One region of the Pseudoalteromonas sp. A22 genome, then DNA from elsewhere that is predicted to be linked to it. Evidence: predicted binding sites of a transcription regulator. Region 1 holds the regulator's gene; the other holds the start of a gene.

Region 1 (6,896 bases):
ACGGTGTCACTTGGAAGAGAAAAAACGGTAGGCACGCGACTAGCCTGCTGTGGCACAAAACCTAAATTAACAGCTAGATACTCATCAGTTTCGGAAATTTTTATAATACCAATTACATCAAAACCGACTCGGCCTTTCACGACTTGATTATCTAGATACCAAACCGCATCGCCTACAAAATTCCCTGTAATCGACACTTCAGCATTAACATATTGCGTGAGCGGCTGGGATGTTGCTGGCTGCTCATTAGCTAAGCCTAGCGATTTTTCAATCTCAACTTTATGCTGCAACACATGTTTTTGCTGCGCTCTTTGCCACTGCCAATAAGAGAGCGAGCCACATAAAAGAACAACGATTAATGCTGCCAATATGGGGGGTTTTGATCTACCTTTAAAAAGTGCACCTAAATCCATCGGACACCCCTTATGATTAAAATTATTATTGTTGTACTGCTACTACTCGTTTTTCTAAATCTATTTAGAGCTATGCTAGTCATGCTCAAGTCAGAGCAACAAGAGTCGATGGCGAGGCTATTGCAACAAAGAGTTTATGCATCAATAGCTGTCGTACTTCTAATCTGTCTTGCTGCTCAATTTGGCTTTATAAAACTACACTCTTCACCCGTTGTTACAACACATAAACAAATACAAACAGGCACAACCAAACAACATCAACAAAATGCCAATACCAAGCCCCAGCTTGAAAAGCAAAGTGATTCTTAGCGGTAAAGTGACCCTTCAACACCCTGATCCATATAACGAAAAGAATAACCGCACCAAGTGTGACATGGAAGCCATGAAATCCTGTCAGTAAAAAGAATGTATTACCGTAAACCCCCGACTGGAGAGTTAGCCCCAGATCTTGATAAGCGTGAATATACTCTTCCACTTGCAAGGTTAAGAATGCGACGCCAAGTAGTACTGTTAATCCTAAGAATGCCTTCACTTTCGCCCTTTGCTCTTTTTCTAAAGCTACGTGGGCAAAGCTAAGCGTTACTGATGATGCTAATAGAATAATCGTATTGATCAGCGGAAGTCCCTGCCAACCCATAGCTTGAGTGACAGTTCCATCTGGAGTTGTGAGCAATGGCCATACAGCTTCAAATTGAGGCCATAAAACCTCGTTGGTGCTGGCGTTATTACTTGCACCGCCTAACCACGGCACAGCTATCATTCGTGCATAAAAAAGTGCACCAAAAAAAGCAGCAAAAAACATAACTTCGGAAAAGATAAACCATCCCATTCCTTGCTTGAACGAACGATCCATTTGGGCAGAATATAATCCAGTTTGAGATTCTTGGATCACATTCCTGAACCAACCAAAAATCATATAGATCAGCACAGCAATACCCACGAGCAGTAGCATTACTCCACTATTACTGGTTGATTTAAGTTGAATAATCGTTAAGCCAGCGCCAACAGCGATAAAGAAAAGTGCAAAAGCCCCGACGATTGGCCATGGACTTTGCTCAGGCACATAATATTTTTCTTGTTCATGGTTCATATTTGAACTCCTCTCGAGCGGCTAGCATATTCAGTCCATCACTGTTTTGTTTGCTAACTCGCTCTGTAATATCAAACAACGTATATGAAAGCGTGAGTTCCTCAACATCACTTGGGAGCTCCGTATCTACATAGAACCTCAAGACAAACTCAACTTCTTCTTTGCCTTTCATTGGTTGCTGATCAAAACAAAAGCAGGCCATTTTGTGTAAATACTTTGCCGCTTTCCCTGGAGACACTGAAGGGATCGCTTGCAACACACGCTCACTATCACTCAAGTTTTTTGCAATGAATTTGACATCGGTTAGCTTACCGGGTTGAACTCTAACCGAGTGCTCGACTGCATCGACCTTAAATGGCGCCTGGCTTTGACTGTGCGTTGTGAAGCTCACATCTACTTGTCGACTTTGCGCAATTGACTCGCTCTGCTTTGCGATTTCCATGGATGGCTTACCATTTAGGCCTGTGACATCACAAAAAACGTCATATAGAGGAACCAGTGCAAAGGCAAAAGCAAACATACCTAGCGTCAACAAAATAAGCTTCTTAAGCAGGCGTCCATGTTGCATTACTTAATCTCCGGTGGCGTTGAAAAGGTATGATAAGGAGCCGGAGATGGTACTTGCCACTCTAATCCCTCTGCCCCATCCCATACTTTCCCAGAGGCCTGCTCTCCACCTTTTATACATTTATAAACCACTGCAACAAACAACAGTTGAGAAAGACCGAATGCAAACCCTCCGATACTAATGATCGCGTTGAAATCAGCGAACTGTAGAGCATAATCAGGGATCCGCCTTGGCATGCCAGCAAGACCAACAAAGTGCATTGGGAAGAACAGTACGTTCACACTAACCAAGGAGAGCCAAAAGTGAAATTTAGCCAATTTGATATCAAACATGTACCCTGTCCACTTTGGTAACCAATAATATGCGGCGGCCATTATTGAGAATATAGCTCCCGTAACTAACACGTAATGGAAATGCGCGACAACGAAGTAGGTATCGTGATATTGGAAATCTGCAGGCGTAATTGCTAACATCAAACCGGAAAATCCGCCAATTGTGAAAAGTACGATAAACGCAATGGCAAAAAGCATGGGCACCTCAAAACTAATAGCACCTCGCCACATTGTAGCTACCCAATTAAAAACCTTAACGCCAGTAGGCACTGATATGAGCATAGTTGCATACATAAAAAACAACTCACCAGCTAAAGGCATGCCCGTAGTAAACATATGATGAGCCCAAACGACGAACGACAACAGAGCAATTGAAGCGGTTGCATAAACCATTGATGCATAGCCAAACAGTTTCTTTCTTGAAAATGTCGGTACTATCGTAGAGATTATGCCGAAGGCAGGTAATATCATGATGTACACTTCAGGATGACCAAAGAACCAGAATATATGCTGGAACATAACAGGATCACCACCACCTGCTGCATCAAAAAAGCTCGTTCCAAAGAACTTATCAGTCAATACCATAGTCACAGCGCCAGCGAGTACGGGCATAACAGCAATCAGAAGAAATGCAGTTATCAGCCAAGTCCAGACAAATAAAGGCAACTTCATCCATGTCATACCTGGAGCTCTAAGATTGACGATGGTCACGATAACGTTGATAGCACCCATAATAGAGCTAATGCCCATTATATGGATCGCAAAAACAAAAAATGCAGTATTGTCATTGCTGTACGTTGTAGATAGTGGCGCATAAAAAGTCCAACCGAAAGCAGGCCCGCCGCCTTCCAAAAATAACGACATCAGTAAAATTGCAAATGCAAAGGGGAGTATCCAAAAACTCCAGTTATTCATTCTCGGTAACGCCATATCAGGAGCACCAATCATCATTGGGATCATCCAGTTGGCAAGACCAGTAAATGCGGGCATTACTGCGCCAAATACCATTATTAGTCCATGTACTGTCGTCATTTGATTAAAAAAATGCGGATCTACAAGCTGTAACCCAGGTTGGAAAAGCTCGGCTCGGATCACCATAGCCATAGCACCACCAATTAAAAACATGGTTAGTGAGAACAATAAATACAGAGTTCCAATGTCTTTATGATTAGTGGTAAACAGCCAGCGCTTTAAGCCTTTTGGAGCTGTATGGTGTGAATGTTCTTCTACGATGGCACTCATTACTTACCCTCCTCTAATGCATCTATCTCACGCTGTATTTGGCTTGGCTGAATAACATCGCCGGTGTCATTACCCCAACTATTTCTTTTATAGGTGATAACCCCCGCTATCTGCTTGATTGTTAATTGCTTTGCGAAAGATTGCATCGCAGTTCCTGGGCGACCTAAAAGTAGAATATCTATATGAGCTTTAATATCTCCAGTGACGACTTTACTCCCTTTCATTGCAGGGAAGACACCTGGTAGCCCAAGCCCGGTTGGTTGATGGCAAGCTGCGCAATAAGCCATGTAAGTTTGTTCACCAACCTCCATTAACTCTTCTTTCGAAAGGGTTTGTTGGGCAACTGCTTGTGACTCAGCCTCTGCTTTTGCTTTTTCAGCTTTAGCATCGTTGAGCCAACTATCAAATTTATCGGGACTTACGGCCTCGACAACGACAGGCATAAAGCCATGATCTTTGCCACATAATTCAGCACATTGGCCTCTGTAAATTCCTTCATCGTTTACCTTTGTCCATGCCTCATTTATAAAGCCTGGATTGGCATCCTTCTTCACCGCAAAATCGGGCACCCACCAAGAATGGATGACATCATCTGAGGTCATCAAAAAGCGAACTTTCCTATCGGTGGGAATAACTAAATGCTTATCAACTTCAAGCAGGTAATTTTCATTTTTTTCTTTGAGATCACTAATTTCATCTTTCGGAGTAGAGAGCAAAGAATAGAATTCAACATCATGCCCCATATACTCATAGTGCCATTTCCACTGAGAGCCTGTGACCTTAATGGTCAGATCAGCTTTACTCGTGTCTTCCATAGCAATAAGCGTTTTTGTGGCTGGTATTGCCATACCAATGAGTATCAGGAAAGGAATTGCTGTCCAAAGTATTTCCACTTTGGTGCTTTCATGAAATTGCGCTGCAACAACGCCTTTTGACTTTCTGTGTTTTATAAGCGCCCAAAACATAATCCCGAATACAATAACCCCAATGACGCAACATATTAGAAATATGGTCATGTGAAGCTCATACACTTGATGACTAATGTCTGTAACACCTTGCCTCATATTGTAAGCGCTGTTAGCAAGTGAGGGCATGGCGATTAGCACTGCGATGAATGCTACAACTAATCGACAAATTTTCATTTGACGTCTCCTTCAAGACAACTCGTGGTTGTCTTTTGTTATTATTGGATGACTGTCATATTGTCTATTTGTACATAGACTTACTGCACGACTATTAACCAATTAGTCAAAAAACAAACAAATTGCAAGATTTTCGAGAAGACCGACTTTAGAATCAAAACTGGGAACTATAGGGGGTAAAACAAAGAATGATGAAAAATAGTGTATAAAGATCAGAAAACTAAAAATATTACTAAATGATTAAAGTCACTATAATCATCCTACTTTCACATAGTTAGAAAAGTTAATTATCACTTTTTAAACAAAATATAGTTAAAGCAAGCGCAACTTTATATTTAACGCTACACTCGCTCTCATAAACTACATCCAGTCAGCACTTCGGATAACGCCGACAGCTAACCCTTCAATGGAGAAATTTTGATGCTCTAGATCCACTTCAATCGCTTTAAATTCTTCATTCTCAGCATGCAATAAAACTTTCTTCCCTTTCTTTTCAAAGCGTTTAACTGTCACGTCCTCTTCTACGCGAGCCACTATCACTTGGCCATTTTCAGCCACCTGAGTGCTGTGAACAGCTAGTAGATCACCATCCATAATGCCAATATCCTTCATGCTCATACCATTAACTCTTAAAAGGTAATCAGCATTAGGTTTAAAAAAACTCGCATCTACATTACAGTGGCTCTCTACATGTTGCTCTGCCAGAATAGGCTCACCAGCAGCAACACGGCCAATAATAGGTAAACCAAGTTGTTCGGATTCATCCTCTACAAGTCGAATCCCTCGGCTTGCGCCTGGGACCATTTCGATAACTCCCTTTTTCGCAAGCGCCTTAAGATGCTCTTCCGCTGCATTTGCACTCTTAAAACCCAAAGCATCAGCTATTTCAGCACGAGTTGGAGGCATGCCAGTATCTTTTATGAATACTTTTATTAATTCAAAGATTTGTTCTTGTCGTTTTGTTAGAGGACGCATTAACTGGTGTTCCATACAGTGGTTTATTTACTGTAAGTATATACAGCTCAAAAAAAATCGCAAATGTTTCTTTATTCGACATATTTTAAGTGTATTTGCTAATAGCATTAATTAGAGCACCATTAAACAAGAAGTGAAGTCTGTGCCTCAGAGCATAACCTACGACTCTACGCAATAAGAAATAGATTATTAAGATTTAGGGCTGATTAACCACCACCTACCATGTTGCACTATGCTGATACTGTGGTGGGAGTGGGAGCGAGTTCATCTCGCGAGGTTTTCAAATCACACATAGCAAAAAACCCGTCACATTGCTGCAACGGGTTTCTCTTATTTGGCCCTGGCGATGTTCTACTTTCACATGGGTAATCCACACTATCATCGACGCTGTTTTGTTTCACTTCTGAGTTCGGCATGGGGTCAGGTGGGTCCAAAACGCTATAGTCACCAGGAAATTCTGTTCATCAATGAAGTCTCCCTCATCAATGTAAATCCGGAAAAAGCTATTAAATTCTTTTGTCTACTTTAGTCTATTAACTTCTGTCGCTTATAAACCACTTTGGCGTTGTATGGTTAAGCCTCACGGGTAATTAGTACGAGTTAGCTTAATGCCTCACAGCACTTCCACATCTCGCCTATCAACGTTGTAGTCTTCAACGGCCCTTCAGTTGACTCTAAGTCAAAGTGAGAACTCATCTCGAGGCCTGCTTCCCGCTTAGATGCTTTCAGCGGTTATCAGTTCCGAACGTAGCTACCGGGCAATGCAATTGGCATCACAACCCGAACACCAGCGGTTCGTCCACTCCGGTCCTCTCGTACTAGGAGCAGCCCCTCTCAATTCTCAAACGCCCACGGCAGATAGGGACCGAACTGTCTCACGACGTTCTAAACCCAGCTCGCGTACCACTTTAAATGGCGAACAGCCATACCCTTGGGACCGACTTCAGCCCCAGGATGTGATGAGCCGACATCGAGGTGCCAAACACCGCCGTCGATATGAACTCTTGGGCGGTATCAGCCTGTTATCCCCGGAGTACCTTTTATCCGTTGAGCGATGGCCCTTCCATTCAGAACCACCGGATCACTATGACCTACTTTCGTACCTGCTCGACGTGTCTGTCTCGCAGTTAAGCT
Region 2 (6,896 bases), 1.9 Mb from region 1:
CGAGATGAGTATCATCTCGTCATTTGCTTTACAAAAACCACCACAAATAGCGCTAATGAAAAGCTGCCAGTAAAAGCCTCTACTGCTGCGATCAGTCGGGAGATCCCCACAGGAGTAATATCCCCGTAACCCAAGGTTGTGAAGGTAACAACACTAAAGTAAAAGCTGTTCAGCAGTGCCATGACGTTTTCAGATACACTGTTGTCTAAGTCCAGTTGCATTATCTGGTCTTGAAACGAAACACCAAATAGAAAATAGCAAAATGCACAGGTAATTATCATACCTAAACTGAAGCGAATGACATTTTCCGGCTTTTCTCCATACCCACATAATAAGTCGACAAAGCTGGAAATAAGGTGACGTTTTGAAAAGCGTGGATACTGTGCATGTCGCATGCGCAGCTCTTTATATGTAAAGCGCCCAACCATTTCAAATAGTCCTTGGTTTTCTGCGCCCTTACGTAGTAAACGATAGATCTCTTCGGATTGTAGAAACAAGTCTTCCGCGTCTTCTTTGGCTCGGTTTCTACGAGCTTCAAAAGCTTGCTGCTCTTGTAGTAATTGCTCGCCGAGTTCCATATTATCGATACGGGTGTTTTCAAGCTTTATGCCGAGCAAATTGGTGCTTTCTAAATTACAGCAGTGCAGACTTGCTTCTCTCAAATCGGCCTTCATTAGCGACGCATGCTTAATGGTATTATTAAACAGGTGCGCCCCTTTCAAATTGGCACGATAAAAGTTGCTATAAGATAGATCATAGCCATGATGATTTTCAAAGTTAACAAGATTGAGCCCCTCTAAATTGGCTCGCTTCAACTCTAAGCCTTGCAACAAACCGCCGCGCTTGGCGTAGCGTTCAAGCTTTTGGCTTAGCTCCAAGCCACCTTTATCGAATTTATTGTCATGCCAAAAGCAGTAACCTGAGCCCATATCGATTTCACTGCATTTTTTTCCCTCAGGTGACACATATTGGCAAATGGGTTTATCAGCCATAGCTTGCCTAAATCAAAATGCCTTTTTCATTAAGCGTAGCAGCAAAAATAATAAATACGGTGATTTAACGAAAAAATCTTTCTAATTTATAGAGTGTTAGAAACCACACTATTGATGAATGTATTGTCATTGTTGATCAAATTCATCATCTTACATGGCGTTTGCAGTGACTCTGATAAGTTGCTCATATTATAATGCATGCTTTAGTGACTAAGAATTTGTTACCTTGCAATATCAATTGAAGAAAAGCCGAAAGCGTAAGAGCGTTGCGATAAAAATAAAAGCTGGCCAAGTATTTGTGTATGCACCAGAGCAAGTTTGCGAGCACTGGTTACATAATTGGGTGGAAAGCAAATCCGATTGGATAAAATCAAAGCTTGCTCTAAAAGTCATACCTGAGAGCCCTCGGCCACTGGAAACAGGAATTGTGCAAGTATTCGGCGAGACCTTTATCATTCAAAGGGGCGAAAGCACGACCTCTGTAATTGATTTTGATAACAAAAGGGTGTTACTTAAGGCTGTCAAAAATGAATGGCGTGAATTAGTTGCGCTGTTAAGCGAAACGCTAAATGACTATGTAGATATGGTTATTGCGCGCTATCAACCTGATATTCAAGCTCGCTTTGATACACTAAAAATACGCGTTTATAAAAGCCGCTGGGGCAGTTTTTCATCTAAAGGCGTGCTTGCGTTTAATACGCTTTTGATTGGTGCGCCTAAGTGGGTAATTGATTATGTGGTAGTGCACGAACTTTGCCATTTTCATGTCATGGCACACAATAGCGCATTTTGGCATTTGGTAACAAAGTACTATGGCCACGACCATAAAATGGCTCGGCGTTATTTACGTGACCACGGTCGTGACTTGATGATTGAGCATTAGCATAGTGTCCTGTTTATGCCTATTATTTCTCGGGTCTCGCTTTTGCTGCGCGTTTTAACAGCTTCTGAAATGTCGGACATTCAAAGTGGCTTGGCGCAGGACATTTGGCAGCGTGATAGAGGCCATCTCGCATTGCAGTTAAATGCTTAATGGTTTCATTTAATTCATCCCCTTTGGATTGTAACTTCGCCCTATCAATATCCGCTTTACCCTCGGGGGTAAACATGTCCGCTATTTCATCTAACGAAAAGCCTGCGTTTCTGCCTAGTGTAATAAGCGCTAGACGTTCAAGTATCGAAGGGGGGAAAACACGTTTGAGCCCTTGTCGACCAATCGATCGGATCAGTCCTTTTTCTTCATAATATCTAAGCGTGGATGCGGGTAAACCAGACTTCTTTGCTACTTCACTGATATCCATTCTTGCCCTTGACTTAAAGTTAACTTGAACTAGTAGGATAGCGGCTATCAGTAAAAAAGAGGAGTAAAAATTGTGGAAAACCTATATATGATGTTAATGCCAGCAGTTGTGATTGGCGTAGGTGCAACGCTTGTTATGGATTTGTGGGCATTTATGCTCAGTCGCGTGTTTGCCATAAAGGGCTTAGATTATGCATTGGTTGGTAGGTGGATTGGACACTTGTGTCAAGGTCAGCTTACGCATCAAGGTATCGGGCGTAGTAAACCAATATTTGGTGAACGTGTCATTGGCTGGGGCGTGCATTATCTCATTGGGATTGTATTCGCCTTGGTGTTACTACTGAGCGTGGGCAAGCCTTGGTTGACTGAGCCTAGCCTTTTCATTGCGTTAGTTTTTGGCTTAATAACGTGTGTTTTTCCATTTTTTATTATGCAACCCTGTTTTGGTGCAGGGGTAGCAGCATCTAAATTACCAGAGCCGAATAAGGCAAGGGTAAAAAGTATGGCAGCACATTTGATTTTTGGCTTTGGATTGTTTTTAAGCTCGTTTATATATGTAAGCTTATTGTGAGAGCAAGCAATAGAAGGTGGTGGAGGGAGCTGGATTCGAACCAGCGAAGGCTGAGCCGTCAGATTTACAGTCTGATCCCTTTGGCCGCTCGGGAACCCCTCCATCATTTGGAGCGTTTACTTTAAAAGTGGTGGAGGGAGCTGGATTCGAACCAGCGAAGGCTGAGCCGTCAGATTTACAGTCTGATCCCTTTGGCCGCTCGGGAACCCCTCCATACATTTTAAAGCGTTACAATTTGAAAGTGGTGGAGGGAGCTGGATTCGAACCAGCGAAGGCTGAGCCGTCAGATTTACAGTCTGATCCCTTTGGCCGCTCGGGAACCCCTCCGAAATTGTAACTGTTGTTTATGGTGGAGGGAGCTGGATTCGAACCAGCGAAGGCTGAGCCGTCAGATTTACAGTCTGATCCCTTTGGCCGCTCGGGAACCCCTCCTAAACAACGGCGGTGATAATAACAAAGTTTTTTTCGAAGTAAAGAAAACTACTAAAGTTTTTCGGAAAAAGGCCGATAAATTCATAATTAGCAAAATAATCGGTTGGAATACATGCAAATTGATGGCGTTTTAATCAGTGAGTCGCAATTAGGATCCGCATTGAACATTAGTGTTCATGAGACGCGCTCTGCCGATTTTGCCATGCTGTTATCTATGCTATCAACCGATGCATTAGATTTTAGCCAATTTCACCTACCAAAATCTGAAGCTGCCGCAAAAGATAACTCAGAAGAAACACTAAAAAAGCAATTTGAAATAGGTCCACAAAAGCCGCTTGCGCCAAAAGAGTACAATATGCTTATTGGTCAGCATAACGCGCAGCTGGTATCTATGGGGGCGATGGCAACCTTGCGATTGCAAGAAAATTTAAATCCAGAACCTTTTGCCGCACGAAATGATAAAAAGCATATTCCACTCGAAGTCGTAGAAAATTTGGAACCAGCGGTTAAAAGACGTTTGGCGAGCGCGCAAGGTAAACAGGCCTTAGTTGCTGATAAGGCAATGGATGCGGCTGGTTTTTATGATCAAATTGCAACGGGTGATATGCAGAGTATGTTACGCGCGACGGCGTAACAACATTAGCTGCTTTTACTCCTTCAAAATTGAGCAAATTTAAGACAAACGGGTATTAAAACTTGTCATTTCACAGCTGTTTGCTTCGTTACTAGACTGACATAAAACGCCATGCTTATCGTGCCTCATGTTTAATACCAATTGAATTAATTCTCTAATCAATTTGAAGGGTGAAATAGCATATTAGCTTCGTTAAAAATTTCTCATTTAGAACAACTAAATAGCAAAATGTTTGCCTTGCTACTAAAGCTATTTCCCCGCTTCAAAATAGATCATTTACTTAATACAACTGGTATAAGCTAAACGGCCTTTAATCATCCTTAGCTTGCTTCAAGCTTTTTTATTGCTTTGTATCTAATCTCTAATTCAGGTTATTTTTGGTACCGTGGCACTTTTTGTACTTTTTGTCACTGCCGCACGGACAGAGGTCATTTCTGCCTACTTTGGTTGTAGGTGTATCGTACAATTCACCATCTAAGTAATACCATCTGCCTGCTTCGGTAATAAAATTTGACCGCTCATGGAGTATATAGTGTGTGTTTTCTGCGATATAGTGCGCCTTAAACTCAACGATCCCCTGAGTAGCTTCTACTACTTCTTCTAGCACTTCCAATTTTATAAAGTGTGCATAATTAGCAAATGCAGCAATATCGTCGATATTGTTTTGTGATTGTTTAGCCTGGGCGTAGGTGTCATGAATATACTTTGCATCTTTTAAGCAGTATGCAGTATAGCGAGAGCGCATGAGTATTTGTGGACGCTCTGCGAATTTTTGTCCCTTAAGGTACGGCTCACAACATTGCGAATAGGGAAGGGATGAATTGCAATAACAAGACATAAAAACTTCAGTTTTAACAAATTTATATCCTGTTATTGTAGCTTGTTAAGCGCTTTGAAAACAGTGGATCGCAACGTCAGATACCGGCAGTTCCATTTTGTTGATAGTTTGCACTGATGCAATATCAGTCCAAATCACCACCGCAGCGAAATTACCATTGCTGATAGCACTTTTAAGTACATACTCAAGGTCGTATATGTGCTTTTGCCTAATGACGAGCAACTTGCTTGCATCAACTGAAGCACTTTCTAGCAGTGACTTGTTTGGTACATTATCGGGCGCAACGAGTAGCGTCCAGCCTTGTTTATGCTGACATTTATGTAAAACTTTAAGTAACTCTAAGCTAGCGACGATCTCATCTTCAACGATTACATTATTGATTTCGTTAAGTGTGTAATAAGTCGAATTATTTGGCTGTAGAAGTGTATTGCTGTGTAACATAATTGTCTCACTGGTTATCTATACAGTATTTGTATACAGTAGTTTATACAGTGTGTGAATGCAAGGAAAATTGCTAGCTTTTTAATCAATATTCAAGCTTAATTTTTATTTAGTTTAAATTTTTAATATAAAACAAATGGTTGTGGTTTTTTGAAATGAGAGCTTAATTGACGAAAGTTCAGTATGAGTAAAGCATTAGGAAGTTTTCTCAGCTGCTATACAGTAGTTTTCCTACTGTACTATTGTGATCGTTGCAGAGGGTAAGCGTACGTTTACTGAAGAGAGGCTTGGCTACGCCTAGCCTATATTTTGGTGAGTAAAATTTAATTTATTGGCTAATATGCTGTAGTTGATGGATTTGCTCGTAAAGTGTTGCAGCATAGCACTGTGCATCTCTAAAGCGCTTAGTTGTAAGGAAGCGGCGTACATCTAGTAGTACCTGTTCGGCGCCTTTGTGCCCTTGGCTGCTGGCCAAACTTAACCAAGCGGCTGCATGAAAAGGACTGGGTGGCACTCCTTGACCTTTCATAAACAACAAACCTAAAAAGAACTGTGCCTTCAAATCACCAGACATCGCCGCCAGTCTTAGCCATTTTGCCGCAAGCGGAAAAGACTTTTCTTTTAGGTAATAGAGACCTTTTTTCAAAGCTTGGGTATTGTCATGAAGATCTGGGAATTTTGCGTCTGCTTTTAATGGCGACGTTACAAATTCAAGCACATTCAGCAGCTGCTGTTCTAAGTCATGGTTTGCTGAGTTGTCGGTGCTATTTTGATCCATATCTTTATTCGCAATAATGTTGATAAGCAGAGTGTAGCTGAATTTTAACTATTTTGTCCGAGTTTTAAAGTGATTCGTGTTAAAATCCAACCACTTGTTCCTCAAATTTGTAATTTTAGTTATGCTTGAGCGGTTATTTTCACTGCAAGCTATGCACACCAATGTAAGAACAGAGGTGATTGCTGGCTTGACGACATTCGTTACTATGGTTTACATCGTTTTTGTAAACCCTGCAATGCTAGCAGAAGCTGGTATGGATCACGGCGCTGCTTTTGTAGCAACTTGTATCGCAGCCGCAATCGGCTGTTTTATTATGGGGCTATGGGCAAACTATCCGTTAGCGCTTGCGCCTGGAATGGGCTTAAACGCCTTTTTTACCTATGGTGTTGTGCTTGGCATGGGTTATACATGGCAAAGTGCATTAGGCGCGGTATTTATGTCGGGCTGTTTATTTCTATTTTTGAGCGTATTCAAAGTTCGCGAGTGGGTGATCCAAGCTATACCTATCGTGCTAAAGCGTGCGATCGCGGCAGGTATTGGCGCATTCTTAGCGTTAATCGCGCTAAAGAACGCGAAAATTGTTATCGCAAGCGATGCTACATTAGTACAACTTGGTGATATCACTTCTCCCGGCCCGCTATTAGCTATTGCGAGCTTTTTTGTGATTGCGGCGCTTATGTACCGTGAAGTCAAAAGTGGCGTGCTTATCAGCATTTTAATGGTAACGGGTATTGCGTGGGGGCTTGGGCTTGTAGATTATCATGGGGTTGTTGATATGCCCCCAAGCATCGCGCCGACCTATATGCAGTTGGATTTGAGCGGAATTTTTGAGCTTTCCATGCTTAGCGTGGTATTTGCATTTTTATTTGTCGATTTATTTGATACCAGCGGCACATTGGTTGCGGTGACG

What was found. Region 1 encodes LexA, which represses DNA repair genes until DNA is damaged. Its sites were predicted from a motif close to TACTGTATNNNNATACAGTA; they were not measured.
Region 2: GSF04_RS11980 (SulA-like leucine-rich domain-containing protein) is a predicted target of LexA. The motif match lies at 5,217-5,236, and genes of this name have one in related genera.

Annotation. Positions count from the first base shown of each region.
Region 1 is NZ_CP047238.1:3,767,844-3,774,739, forward strand. Features, by position in the region: gene GSF04_RS21930 (SURF1 family protein) at 1-413, opposite strand, end outside; gene GSF04_RS21940 (cytochrome c oxidase subunit 3) at 628-1,503, opposite strand; gene GSF04_RS21945 (cytochrome c oxidase assembly protein) at 1,493-2,071, opposite strand; gene ctaD (cytochrome c oxidase subunit I) at 2,071-3,645, opposite strand; gene coxB (cytochrome c oxidase subunit II) at 3,645-4,787, opposite strand; gene lexA (transcriptional repressor LexA) at 5,148-5,762, opposite strand; rRNA gene rrf (5S ribosomal RNA) at 6,101-6,214, opposite strand; rRNA gene GSF04_RS21970 (23S ribosomal RNA) at 6,332-6,896, opposite strand, start outside.
Region 2 is NZ_CP047238.1:1,595,434-1,602,329, forward strand. Features, by position in the region: gene GSF04_RS11930 (ion channel) at 12-992, opposite strand; gene GSF04_RS11935 (YgjP-like metallopeptidase domain-containing protein) at 1,219-1,875, shown strand; gene GSF04_RS11940 (helix-turn-helix domain-containing protein) at 1,898-2,293, opposite strand; gene GSF04_RS11945 (DUF2938 domain-containing protein) at 2,366-2,863, shown strand; tRNA gene GSF04_RS11950 (tRNA-Tyr) at 2,881-2,965, opposite strand; tRNA gene GSF04_RS11955 (tRNA-Tyr) at 2,992-3,076, opposite strand; tRNA gene GSF04_RS11960 (tRNA-Tyr) at 3,106-3,190, opposite strand; tRNA gene GSF04_RS11965 (tRNA-Tyr) at 3,211-3,295, opposite strand; gene GSF04_RS11970 (VC2046/SO_2500 family protein) at 3,408-3,929, shown strand; gene GSF04_RS11975 (YchJ family protein) at 4,291-4,767, opposite strand; gene GSF04_RS11980 (SulA-like leucine-rich domain-containing protein) at 4,813-5,208, opposite strand; gene GSF04_RS11985 (SEL1-like repeat protein) at 5,537-5,986, opposite strand; gene GSF04_RS11990 (NCS2 family permease) at 6,108-6,896, shown strand, end outside.